DNA from 3 places in the Streptomyces sp. NPDC058619 genome. Region 3 is predicted to be linked to each of the others. Evidence: riboswitches for the same ligand, from Rfam matches in the RefSeq annotation. Region 3 holds a riboswitch; each other region holds the start of a gene.
What was found. Region 3 has a riboswitch for cobalamin ahead of ACFWTC_RS32620 (ribonucleoside-diphosphate reductase subunit alpha). Riboswitches for the same ligand answer to the same signal wherever they lie in the genome.

Region 1 (4,268 bases), on a different contig from region 3:
GTCCTCGATGTGCTCGCCGAGCACCTGGAACCCGCCGCAGATCCCCAGCACCGGCCGGCCCTCGGCGGCCCGCCGCACCAGGGCGTCGGCCAGGCCCCGCTCGCGCAGCCAGGCCAGCGCCTTCACCGTGCCGCGCGTACCGGGTACGACGACCAGGTCCGCGTCGGCCAGCTCCTCGGCCCGGTCCACGAACCGCACCACGACCCCCGGCTCGGCGGCGAGCGCGTCGACGTCCGTGAAGTTGGACATCAGCGGCACCGCGCACACCGCGACCCGCAGCACGTCCTCGCCGACCGGCGGAGCCACCACGGACTCGCGGACCGCGCCGCGCAGGGACACCCGCAGCCCGTCCTCCTCGTCGATGCCGAGGCCGTGCCGGAAGGGCAGCACCCCGTACGTCCCCCGGCCCGTGAGGCCGCGGAGCATCTCCATGCCGGGCTCCAGCAGCGACACGTCACCGCGGAACTTGTTCACCAGGTACCCCGCGATCAGCGACTGGTCCTCCGGGGACAGCAGCGCCGTCGTCCCGAAGAAGGACGCGAAGACCCCGCCCCGGTCGATGTCCCCGACGACGACCACCGGGAACCGCGCGGCGCGGGCGATCCCCATGTTCACGATGTCGGTCCGGCGCAGGTTGATCTCGGCCGGGCTGCCCGCGCCCTCGCAGATCACGGCGTCGTACGTGCCCCGCAGCTGCTCCAGGCAGTCCGTGACGACGCCGAGCAGCTGTTCCCGCCGGCCGCCCCGCAGCGCCTTCCCGGGGGCCGCGCCCCCGGCCGTCCCGAAGAACCCGCGGGCGCTCATCTCGCCCACCGGCCTGCCCAGCAGCACCACCTGGCTGCTCTGGTCGCCGCCCGGCTTGAGCAGCACCGGGTTCATCAGCGCGGTCGGCTCCACGCGGGCCGCCTGTGCCTGCATCGCCTGGGCGCGCCCGATCTCGGCGCCCTCCCGGGTGACGAAGGAGTTCAGCGACATGTTCTGCGCCTTGAAGGGCGCCACCTTCACGCCGGTGCGGGCCAGCCAGCGGCAGATGCCCGCCGTGACCACGCTCTTGCCCGCGTCCGACGTCGTACCGGCGACCAGCAGTCCGCCGCCGCGCTTCGCGCCGCTCACGGGCGACCTTTCCTCGTACGGGAGATGGGGGGGACGGGGGAGGTGTGGGAGCCGCAGAAGGCGCGCGCGGCCAGCGTCCGGGCGGCCACGCAGGCCCCCAGCGCCAGCCAGGTCACGTTCCGCGACAGCCGTACCGCCCGCTCGATGTCGGCGACCTCGACGGGCCGTCCGGCCGCGCCGTTCAGCACGGCCCGGTGCTCGACGCGGCCGCCGTACGCCAGGGTGCCGCCAAGGCGCACGCCGAGCGCCCCCGCGAAGGAGGACTCGACGGGGCCGGCGTTCGGGCTGGGGTGCCGGGCGGCGTCCGCGCGCCAGGCCCGTACGGCACCCCGCCGGTCGGGGCCGGCCAGGACGGCGGCGAGCGCGGTCAGCCGGGCGCCGGGCCAGCCCGCCACGTCGTCGAGCCGGGCGGAGGCCCAGCCGTAGCGCAGGTGGCGGGGGGACTTGTGGCCGACCATCGCGTCCAGGGTGTTCACGGCGCGGAAGGCCAGCAGCCCGGGCACCCCGGCGACGGCGCCCCACACCAGGGCCCCGACGACCGCGTCGGAGGTGTTCTCGGCGACGGACTCCACGACGGCCCGGGCCATCTGCTGCTCGTCCAGGGCCTGTGGATCGCGCCCGCACAGGTGCGGCAGCCGCTGACGGGCCGCCTCGGCGTCCCCGGCGGCCAGCGATCCGCCGATGCTGCGGGCCTCCCGGCCCAGCGAGGTGCCGCCCACGACGGCCCAGGTGGCGGCGGCGGTGAGGGCGATGCGGGTGGCCGCGGGCCGGGCGCGCACGGCGCGGGCGCCGAGCACGCCGACGGCGGTCGCGCCGCCGGCGCACACCAGGGTGTGCAGGACCCCCCGGGCGCGGTCGTCGCGCCACAGGGCGCGCTCGACGGCGGCGGCGGCCCGTCCGAAGGCGGCCACGGGGTGCCCGCGGCGCGGATCCCCGAGGATCCGGTCACCGATCAGGCCCGCCGCGGCGCCGTACGCGAAGACGCGGTCGGCACGCATGGTGAAAGGCATGTCCTCACTCAGGGTCCGCGCCCTGGTTCGACGTGACCGGCGGCGAGAGTTCCTGGCTCCCGGGTCGCACTCGGACGAGTGCCCCCGGTGACAGTGGCGGGACCGCGCCGGAATCGCACCGGCTTCCTCTCCATGCCGCCGTAATGGCTCGGGCAGTCCACCACGCACCGCGAAGGCCCGTCAACTCGCCGTTGACCTGCGGCGGGGCCGCGGGCGGGGATGATGCGGGCCCCGCGCCGGCGTACGGCGGCGCGGGGCCGGTCATGCGAAAGCTCCCTCCGGGTTGAAACCCGGAGGGAGCCCGCGCGCCCGGTGTCTCAGGCGACGATCAGGTAGATCCCGTACGCGACGGCCGCCGTGACGAGCGCGAAGCAGGCGTACGCCCCGCTGCGGGCCAGGGTGGCGCTGCCGCCCTGCTCGGTGGCGGCCTCGTGCTTGGACAGGCCCACCAGGCCCAGGGTGAAGAGGGCCACGAGGGCGACGGTGGCGGAGAGGCTGACCCCGAAGACGGAGCCGAGTGCTTCCCAGTCGATCTTCATACTGCCGTTCCTCTGCAGATCTCGGTCAGACCGCGGCGGCCGGAGCCGCCGGGGTCGTCGTCGCGGCCGGGATGGTGGCCCGGAGGTCGTCGTCGGCCGCGGCCGCCGCCGCGGCAGCGGTGGTCGGCGGGACGGTGACGGCGGCCATGGCCGTGGTCACGACATCGGCCTCCGGCTCCCCGGCGCCGGCCGGCTCCACCTCGTTGACGTTGTGGTGGTCGACGACCTGGCGGCGGGAGATGACCCAGATGGCGAAGCACGAGGCGACCAGGAAGACCGTGACGCCGGCGATGCCGATGTCACCGGTCCGCATGACGAGCTCCGCTCCGGCGGCGACCAGGGCGGCGGCCGGCAGGGTCAGGCCCCAGGCGATGAACATGCGGGTGGCGGTGGACCAGCGGACCACGCCGCCCTTGCGTCCCAGGCCCGCACCCATGACCGCGCCGGAGCAGGCGTGGGTGGTGGAGAGGGAGAAGCCGAGGGTCGAGGAGGCCAGGATGACGCTCGCCGCGGAGGTCTGGGCGGCGAAGCCCTGCTGCGGCTGGAGGTCGGTCAGGCCCTTGCCCATGGTGCGGATGATGCGCCAGCCGCCCAGGTAGGTGCCCATCGCGATGGCCAGGCCGGCGGAGACGATGACCCAGACCGGCGGGTTGGCACCGGCGGGCAGCGCGTTGCCGGCGACGAGCGCCAGCGTGATGATGCCCATCGTCTTCTGCGCGTCGTTGGTGCCGTGCGCGAGGGAGACGAGGCCGGCCGAGGCGATCTGACCGGCGCGGTAGCCCTTCGCGGAGGTCTTCTCACCGACCCTGTTGCCGAGTTTGTAGGTGACCTTCGCCGCCAGCAGCGCGGCCAGGCCGGCGACCAGGGGGGCGGCGATCGCGGGGATGAGGACCTTGGTGACGACGACGCTGCCGTTCACCGCGCCCATGCCGGCCGACGCCACCGCGGCACCGATCAGGCCGCCCATCAGGGCGTGGGAGGAGCTGGAGGGCAGGCCGACCAGCCAGGTGACGAGGTTCCAGAGGATGGCTCCGACCAGGGCGGCGAAGATCACCTCTGGCTGGATGCCTTCCTCGTTGACCAGGCCCTTGGAGATCGTCTTGGCGACCTCCACGGACATGAACGCGCCGACGAGGTTGAGTACGGCGGACATGGCCACCGCCGTCTTGGGCTTGAGGGCGCCGGTCGAGATGGTGGTGGCCATCGCGTTGGCCGTGTCGTGAAAACCGTTCGTGAAGTCGAACACGAGAGCGGTGATGATCACGATCCCGAGGAGAAGCGTTATGTGCTCCATTTACCCAGGCTTCTGTTTGACGTCAGTGGCTCGGCGAACGTAGGCAACCTGGATGAACGGAAGATGAACTGGCGCGGGCGGAGCGGTGTACTGGTGCGCCACCCGATCGGGACCTTCGTCCCGGTTCTGCCGTAGATATATCGATTAATGCACGTCAAAGCCGGGTGAATGCGCCCCTCCGTCAAACAGGACCGCCTGCCCCGGGAGTCCGTGACGCCACCGAAAGAGAGCTAGGTCACCCCGCTTCCGGTCTCCGCGGGGCGAGCTCCGCACCTCCCGCGGGGCGATCGCCTCCGGTGGCCCGCCGGAGCC
Region 2 (4,268 bases), on a different contig from region 3:
GAAATCGGCCCCCGCGTCCTGCACCACCGCGGCCACGGTGCGGGAGAGCCGCCGCACCGGCAGCGTCCAGGCGTCCGCGCCATCCACGTGCACGCTGCCCGCGTCGGGCCGCAGCACGCGGTAGACGGTGCGCAGAAGGCTGGACTTGCCGCTGCCGTTGGGCCCGACCAGGCCGACCACCTCGCCGGGCCGGGCGCTGAGCGAGACGTCGCGCACCAGGTGGTGTGCGCCGGCGGTGAGGGTGACGCCCTCGACGGTGAGTTCTGCCGCGCTCATACCGCTCCTCGGCTCGTGGTGCGGCGGGCGTCCCGGCGCATCATCCACAGGAAGAAGGGTCCGCCGCAGAGCGCCGTCAGCACGCCCACGGGGATCTCCATGGGCGAGGCGACGGTCCGCGCCGCGATGTCGGCCCAGACGAGGAAGACCGCGCCGGCGAGCGCCGCCGCCGGCAGGACGCGCCGGTGGTCGCCGCCGACGAACAGGCGCACGATATGCGGCAGCATCAGCCCGACGAAGCCGATCGGCCCGGCCGCGGCCACCAGGACGCCGGTCACCAGCGACAGCAGGACGAACATCCGGGCCCGGAACCGGGCCACGTCCAGTCCCATGCTCGTCGCGGCCTCCTCACCGGTCAGCAGCAGGTTCAGCGACCTGGCCTGGACGAGGAGGACGGCGATGCCCAGCAGCAGGGCCGCGCCCGGCAGCCACAGGGTGTCCCACTGGACGCCGCCCAGTCCCCCCAGGGTCCAGGCCAGGACGGCCCGCGCCTCGTTGCCCCGGCCGGAGGTCAGCAGCAGCATGTTCATCACCGCGGTGAGGACCGCTGCCATGGCGACCCCCGACAACACCAGCCGCACCGAGGTGATGCGGCCGCCGGCGCGGGCCGTCGAGTACACCAGCAGCAGCGTCAGCAGCGCGCCGGCGAAGGCGGCGACCGACAGCGACAGTGCGCCGAACAGGCTCACGCCGAAGACGATCACCGCGACGGCGCCCAGGGACGCCCCGGAGGACACTCCCAGCAGGTACGGCTCCGCGAGCGGGTTGCGGACCAGGGCCTGCATGGCCGTCCCGATGACCGCGAGCCCCGCGCCCGTCACCGCCCCGAGGAGGACCCGCGGAGCCCGTACGTCCAGCACGATCGTCTCCCGCGCGCGTGACCAGGTCGGCTCCGACCAGTCGGCGCCCAGCGCGTGCGTCACGATGCCCCACACGTCGCCGGGCGGTACGTGCACCGACCCGATGGCCATGCCCGCGGTCGCGGAGACCAGCAGCAGGGCGCCGAGGACCGCGAGGGTCGCGGCGAAGGACCCGCGTCGCGGCGGGTCCGCGCCGCGGGCGTCCCGCCCGGCAGGGAAGGCGGCTGACATCGTCTTGGCGGGGGAGGGGGCCGTCACCGGAGCCGCTCGGGGTGCAGCCCGCGCGCCAGCTCCTCCACCGCGTACGGCGGCCTGACACCGACCAGGGTCGAGGTCAGCGGCACGACGACAAACCGCTTGTTCCTGATGGCCGGCACGTCGGCGAGCGCGGGCTGGGAGAGGAGGAACTCCTGCTTCTGCCGGACGCTTCCGGTGCCCGCGTAGTCGTAGATGGCGATCACCTCCGGCTTCCGGTCGACGACCTCCTCCCAGGAGACGTCACCGAAGACGTCGTCGAGGTCCGCGAAGACGTTCCGGCCGCCGGCGAGTTTGATGATCTCGGTGCCGAGGCCCTTGCCGCCGGCGGTGAACGCCGACTTGTCGCCGCTGTCGTAGACGAAGACCGGTACGGCGGGTGCGTCCTTGACCGCCTCGGCGGTCCTGGTGACGCGCCCCCGGAGGTCGGCGACGAGCTTGTCGGCCCGTTCCCCGACGCCGAAGACGCGTCCGATGGTCTGGATCTCGTCGTAGGTGTCCTGCATGGTCACCTGCTTCTTCCCGCAGTACTCGCGGTTGAGGTAGGTGTCGATGCCGGCGTCGCCGAACGCCTTGCGCGAGCGGCCCTCCTTCTCGGCGAACGCGGAGCCGTAGCCGCCGTAGACGAAGTCGGGAGCGGCGTCGAGGACGGCCTCGAAGGAGGGCTCCTTCTTCGCCAGCTCCGGTACGGCCTCGAAGTCCTGCCGCAACTCGGGCAGGACGGCCGAGTCGGGGAACGCGGTGCCGACCATACGGTCCTTCAGCCCCAGGGAGAGCATCAGTTCGGCGGGGTGCTGGTGGATGGTGACGACGCGAGCGGGCGCCTTGTCGTACGTGGTCCGTGTGCCGCAGTTGTCGATCGTGACGGGGAACCCCTGCGCGGCCGAGCCGGAAGACCCCGAAGTGCCGGACGGTTTCGCGGTGTCGGGGGAGTCCTTCGCCGAGCCGCAGCCGGTCAGTACGGCCGTGGACAGGGCCAGGGCCGCGGCGGCCGCGCGCAGGGTACGGCCGCGCCGGGCGGGCGGGCGGGGGAAAGGGGGGCGGGGCATGACGTCGTACACGTAGAGCCTCCTGCGGAGTCCGCGCTCCTCGGATCGGGCCCGCGACAGGCCAGTGTCCTGACTCCCGGGTCGGCGTCCCCCTGGCCTTCCCGCGACGGGCGCGGCGGCTCGCAGGAGGGGCGCACTCCCCGGTCACAGTGGCGGGACCGTGCCGGAATCGCACCGGCTTCCTGTCTCCCGTCGCGGTGATGACCCGGTGATATTACGTTCTGTCGGGTGGGGGGCGAAAAGGGCGTGCTGCGGCGCACCGCGGACCCCGACCGCGCTGCGGCTGCCGGACGGGGCGGAGGACCGGCCGCCGCGGCCCGTACGGTGACCCGGTGTTCGAGCAGTTGACGATGGACGTACTGTCGCCGGGGCGCAGTTTCACCGCCCCGGGCGTGCGGCTGCGCCGGTCGGCCAGCGGCGAGGACGTGGTGCGGGCGGCGGCGAGCCGCGCGGGGGCGGGGCGGGCGCGAGTGCGCGGCGGGTAGCCCGGTACGGCCCGGGGCGCATGCCCCGATGTCCGGGTCAGCGGGGGCCGGCCGTGGCGCACGGCACGCACGAGGTGGCGGTCGGGCGGGCCTCCAGGCGTTCCGCCGGGATCGGTTCGCCGCACCTCTCGCAGCGCCCGTAGTCCCCTCGGGCGAGCCGTTCCAGCGCCAGGTCGACGGCGTCCAGGTGCTCGCGGGCCCGGGCCAGGAGGGCGGCGACGTGAGCCCGCTCGAAGGCGGTGCTCGACCCCTCGGGGTCGTGCTCGTCGTCGACCGCGACCAGGGCGTTCGCCGCGACGATCCCGTCGAAGTCACGGATCAGGGCCGCGGTCCGCGCGAGGGTGTCGGCCCGGTCCGTGGCCAGCCGCTCGCGGGCGGACTCGTACCCTTCCCCGCGCTCGTGGTCGTACCCGTACCGAGGGGGCACCTCAGGGGCCGAATCGTCCATGCGTGCGACAACGCCGGTGTCCGGGCGCACATTCCTCCGGCGTGCACACGTCACGGGTGACCGGGGGCAGCTCCCTCGAGACCAGCGCGGTCGGCTCTCCTACGGGCAGACCCTCGCCGGCCTCCACGCGGCCGGAGCCCCGATCAGGCGGGCCGTACGGCCTGAGGGCGCGTACGGCCCCGGGAGGCGCGGGTGCGGCTACCCGCCGTCGGAGGCGGGGCTTTCTCCGGCGGCGCCGTGATCGGGCCGCTTCCGGTCCCCGTCCTGCCCGGGGTGGAGGGCCAGCATGTCCAGGAGTGCGGCCAGGCCGTCGTGCCCGGTGGTGTGGGCCGCGACCGCCTGACGGGCCCGCTCGCGCTGGCCGGAGCCGTCGGGCAGGGCGTCCGCGCACGCGGGCCGGCCCGTGACCGCCGGTCCGGCGGCAGCGCCGCGTCCCGCGTACGACCGGTGCTCCCCGGCGGTCGCGCACACCGCGACCGCGGCCGCCGAGCGGCGGCGGGTCCCGCCGCGGGCGACGGCGGCCCTGGTCCACTCCCACAGGCGGGGGGCGAGCTCCGACGGGCGGGGCAGGTAGGCGTTCGTCATCGCGCCCTCCTCCTATTTGCCCAGCTGTTCCGGGCCGAGCTCCTTGAGAGGGGGCCGGCGCCCCATGAGGATCTCCTTGCCGTCCTGGTCGAGGAGGTCGTTCTCGTCGCTCGCGGTGAACTCGTCGCGGTGCTGACCTGCGGTGCCGGGGCCGGGGCCGACGCTGTCGGTGTCGGTGTCGGTGGTGTCGGCGGGCCCGCGCTGAGCGGGGCGGCGGTCGTCTGCCATCGTGCTCCTCCTCGTACGCACCCGATCCTGACCGGCGGCGGTCAGGGACCCGGATGCCGTGCTGCCGTGGGTCCCGTGGAGT
Region 3 (4,268 bases):
TTCATGCTCCAGGACACGCTCGGCAACGTGCACAAGTCCTTCAAGGACGTCAGCTGGAAGCCCGGCGTCTGGTTCGCGAGCGCCGTCGTCGTCGGCGGCTGGGGCTACTTCCTCTGGGTCGGCGTCAAGGACCCGCTGGGCGGCATCAACCAGCTCTTCCCGCTGTTCGGCATCGCGAACCAGCTGCTCGCGGCGGTCGCCCTGGCCGTCTGCACCACCCTCCTGGTCAAGTCCGGGCGGCTCAGGTGGGCCTGGGTGACGGGCGTGCCGCTGGTGTGGGACGTGGCCGTCACGCTCACCGCCAGCTATCAGAAGATCTTCTCGGAGGACGTGAAGGTCGGCTTCTTCGCCCAGCGCGACAAGTACCAGGCCGGCATCGACGCCGACAAGGTCCTGCCGCCCGCGAAGACCATGGGCGAGATGGAGACCGTGGTCACCAACGCCACGGTGGACGGCGTGCTGTGCGTGCTGTTCGCGCTCCTGATCGTCATCGTGCTGGTGGACGCGGCCCGGACCTGCTTCAAGGCGATCGCCGACCCGGCGTCCGTGAAGCTCTCCGAGGTCCCGTGGACCGAGTCGAAGATCGTCGCCCCGGCCGGGCTGATCCCGACCGCCGAGGAGCGCGCCGAGCTCGCGGCCGCGGGCCTGGACCCCAGCGGCGGCCGGGCGAAGGAGCCGGTCGCGTGAGCCCGGCGGCGCCCGGCCGCGACGGTACGGGCCTGAGCGGCGTGGAGCGGCTGCGCCGGGGGCTGGCCCGGGCCCGGTACTTCGTACGGGAGTTCTCCGGCGAGGCCGCGTACGACCGGTACGTCGCGCACGCCCGCTCCCACGACCCGGACGCCGCGGTCCCGACCCGCCGGGCCTTCGAACGGGCCCGCACCGACGCCCGGGAGGCGGACCCCCGCGACGGCTTCCGCTGCTGCTGACCCCGCCCGCCCCGAAGGCCCCGCCGCTCTCCGCGGCGGGGCCTTCGGCTTCCGGCGCCGCGACGGGGGCCGCCCTGCCCGCCCCGCCCGCCCGGTACCCCACCGCCCCGTACCCGTCCTGCACACTCGACCGCATGGACATGGTGATCAGGGCGGCGCTGCCCGCCGAATACGCGGAGCTGGGCGAGATCACGGCGCAGGCCTACCTAGCCGACGGGCATCTGGACGAGAACGAGAACGACGACTACCTGAGCGTCCTGCGCGACGTGGCCGGCCGGGCCGCCCTGGCCGAGGTGCTCGTCGCCGAGCGCGACGGGCGGATCCTCGGCGGAGTGACCTTCGCCGAGCCCGGGAGCACGCTCGCCGACATCGCCGCCCCGGACGAGGCCGAGTTCCGGATGCTCGCCGTGGCCCGGGAGGGCCGCGGGCAGGGCGCCGGCGAGGCGCTGGTGCGGGCCTGCCTGGACCGGGCGCGGGCGATCGAGGGGGTTTCCGCGATGGTCCTCTCCACCCAGCGGAGCATGGCCGGGGCCCACCGGATCTACTCCCGGCTCGGTTTCGAACGCACTCCGGAGCGGGACTGGGCGCCGGTCGAGGGCCTCACCCTGCTGACGTACCGGCTGAAGCTGTAGCCACGCCGACACAACATGTGGGGCCTTCCGCAGAGGGGCGCCCCCACATGTATGCTCAGGGCTGCTGTCGCCGCAGGGGAATCCGGTGTGAATCCGGAACTGTCCCGCAACGGTATGAAGTGCACCGATTGGTGTACCTGCAAGTCCGAGGACCTGCCGACAGCGCGCCCGGCTCGACCGAACCGGGCGCCGACACGTCCGGGCCTCGCGGTTGGGCCGGTGGACGCCATGCGGTGCACGAGCTGCCTGCCCTGCCCGGGCCGGCCCGTGCGCTGTCCCGCATGCGCCCCTCGCACCCCGCCCCGCCGATGACCGGGCCGAGCGAGGGAGAGCAACCCCCGTGACCATCGCGCCTTCCGCACCGCGCGCCGAGTCCGTTCCGTCCACGGCTCTTCATGGATCTGGCGAAGGTCCCGGGGCCGCACTCCTGCGTACCCTCACCGAACTGACGGCCGACCTGCCCGACACCGACCCCGGCCGGGTTGCCGCCGCCGCGCTGCGCGGCCGCAGCTCCCTCGCCGACGAGGCCGAGCTGCGCGGGCTGGCCACCGAGGCCGCCGCGGGGCTCATCTCCGAGGACCCGGCGTACTCCCGCCTCGCCGCCCGGCTGCTGACGCTGGCCGTGGCCGGGGAGGCCGCCGGCCAGGGTGCCACCTCGTTCTCCGCCTCCGTCGCCGTGGGCCACCGCGAGGGCCTGATCGCCGACCGCACCGCCGCGTTCGTCGCGGCCCACGCGGCCCGCCTGGACGCGCTGGTGGAGCACGCGCTCGCCGAGGGCGCCGACGACCGCTTCGGCTTCTTCGGCCTGCGCACGCTGCACAGCCGCTACCTGCTGCGCCACCCGATCACCCGCCAGGTCGTGGAGACCCCGCAGTTCTTCATGCTGCGCGTGGCCTGCGGTCTGGCCGAGACCGGACCTGACGGTGAGACCGGCGGCGTCCAGGCCGTCGAGGAAGTGGCCTCGCTGTACCGGCTGATGAGCCGCCTCGACTACCTGCCGTCCTCCCCCACGCTCTTCAACTCCGGCACCCGGCACCCGCAGATGTCCTCCTGCTACCTGCTGGACTCCCCGCTGGACGAGCTCGACTCGATCTACGACCGCTACCACCAGGTCGCGCGCCTCTCCAAGCACGCCGGCGGCATCGGCCTGTCGTACTCCCGCATCCGCGCCCGCGGTTCGCTGATCCGCGGCACCAACGGCCATTCCAACGGCATCGTCCCGTTCCTGAAGACCCTCGACGCCTCCGTCGCCGCGGTGAACCAGGGCGGCCGCCGCAAGGGCGCCGCCGCCGTCTACCTGGAGACCTGGCACGCGGACATCGAGGAGTTCCTGGAGCTCCGCGACAACACCGGCGAGGACCAGCGCCGTACGCACAACCTGAACCTCGCCCACTGGGTGCCGGACGAGTTCATGCGCCGCGTGAACGCCGACGCCGACTGGTCGCTGTTCTCCCCGGCCGAGGTCCCCGAGCTGGTGGACCTGTGGGGCGACGACTTCGACGCCGCGTACCACAAGGCCGAGGCGGCGGGCCTGGCCCGCAAGACCATGCCCGCCCGCGAGCTGTACGGCCGGATGATGCGCACCCTCGCGCAGACCGGCCAGGGCTGGATGACCTTCAAGGACGCCTCCAACCGCACGGCGAACCAGACCGCCGAGCCGGGCACGGTCGTCCACTCCTCCAACCTCTGCACCGAGATCATCGAGGTCACCAACGACGGCGAGACGGCCGTTTGCAACCTCGGTTCGGTCAACCTGGGCGCCTTCGTCCTGGCGGAGACCGGCGAGATCGACTGGGAGCGCCTGGACGAGACCGTCCGTACCGCGGTGACCTTCCTGGACCGCGTGGTGGACATCAACTTCTACCCGACCGAGCAGGCGGGCCGCTCCAACGCCCGCTGGCGGCCGGTGGGTCTGGGCGCCATGGGTCTCCAGGACGTCTTCTTCCGGCTGAAGCTGCCCTTCGACTCCCCCGAGGCGCAGGCACTGTCCACGAAGCTGTCCGAGCGGATCATGCTCGCCGCGTACGAGGCCTCCTGCGACCTCGCCGAGAAGAACGGCCCGCTCCCCGCCTGGGAGCAGACCCGCACCGCGCGCGGCGTGCTGCACCCCGACCACTACGAGGTCGAGCAGAACTGGCCGGAGCGCTGGAACGCGCTGCGCGCCCGGATCGCGAAGACCGGGATGCGCAACTCGCTGCTCCTGGCGATCGCACCGACGGCGACGATCGCCTCCATCGCGGGCGTGTACGAGTGCATCGAGCCGCAGGTCTCCAACCTGTTCAAGCGCGAGACGCTGAGCGGTGAGTTCCTCCAGGTCAACGCGTACCTGGTGGCCGAGCTGAAGCGGCTCGGCGTGTGGGACGCCCAGACCCGCGAGGCGCTGCGCGAGGCCAGCGGCTCGGTTCAGGGCTTCGGCTGGATCCCGGCCGAGGTGCGCGCGCTGTACCGCACGGCGTGGGAGATCCCGCAGCGCGGCCTGATCGACATGGCGGCGGCCCGGACCCCGTTCCTCGACCAGTCGCAGTCGCTGAACCTGTTCCTGGAGACGCCCACCATCGGCAAGCTCAGCTCGATGTACGCGTACGCCTGGAAGCAGGGCCTGAAGACGACGTACTACCTGCGCTCGCGCCCGGCGACGAAGATCGCCCGCGCGGCGTCCGGTTCCGCCGTCCCGGCATCCGCCGCTCCGCTTCCGCAGGCCGTCGACGCC

Region 1: another riboswitch for cobalamin. It lies ahead of ACFWTC_RS02165 (cobalamin biosynthesis protein); the one in region 3 lies ahead of ACFWTC_RS32620 (ribonucleoside-diphosphate reductase subunit alpha).
Region 2: another riboswitch for cobalamin. It lies ahead of ACFWTC_RS37560 (ABC transporter substrate-binding protein); the one in region 3 lies ahead of ACFWTC_RS32620 (ribonucleoside-diphosphate reductase subunit alpha).

Annotation. Positions count from the first base shown of each region.
Region 1 covers NZ_JBHXQN010000002.1:24,258-28,525, reverse strand. The annotation lists gene ACFWTC_RS02170 (cobyric acid synthase) at 1-1,113, opposite strand, end outside; gene ACFWTC_RS02165 (cobalamin biosynthesis protein) at 1,110-2,111, opposite strand; cobalamin riboswitch at 2,147-2,278, opposite strand; gene ACFWTC_RS02160 (hypothetical protein) at 2,441-2,662, opposite strand; gene ACFWTC_RS02155 (anion permease) at 2,688-3,956, opposite strand.
Region 2 covers NZ_JBHXQN010000103.1:415-4,682, reverse strand. The annotation lists gene ACFWTC_RS37570 (ABC transporter ATP-binding protein) at 1-276, opposite strand, end outside; gene ACFWTC_RS37565 (FecCD family ABC transporter permease) at 273-1,367, opposite strand; gene ACFWTC_RS37560 (ABC transporter substrate-binding protein) at 1,391-2,452, opposite strand; cobalamin riboswitch at 2,482-2,664, opposite strand; gene ACFWTC_RS37555 (hypothetical protein) at 2,773-2,925, shown strand; gene ACFWTC_RS37550 (TraR/DksA family transcriptional regulator) at 2,963-3,373, opposite strand; gene ACFWTC_RS37545 (hypothetical protein) at 3,572-3,958, opposite strand; gene ACFWTC_RS37540 (hypothetical protein) at 3,971-4,186, opposite strand.
Region 3 covers NZ_JBHXQN010000057.1:30,656-34,923, reverse strand. The annotation lists gene ACFWTC_RS32635 (carbon starvation CstA family protein) at 1-687, shown strand, start outside; gene ACFWTC_RS32630 (YbdD/YjiX family protein) at 729-926, shown strand; gene ACFWTC_RS32625 (GNAT family N-acetyltransferase) at 1,061-1,558, shown strand; cobalamin riboswitch at 1,600-1,734, shown strand; gene ACFWTC_RS32620 (ribonucleoside-diphosphate reductase subunit alpha) at 1,899-4,268, shown strand, end outside.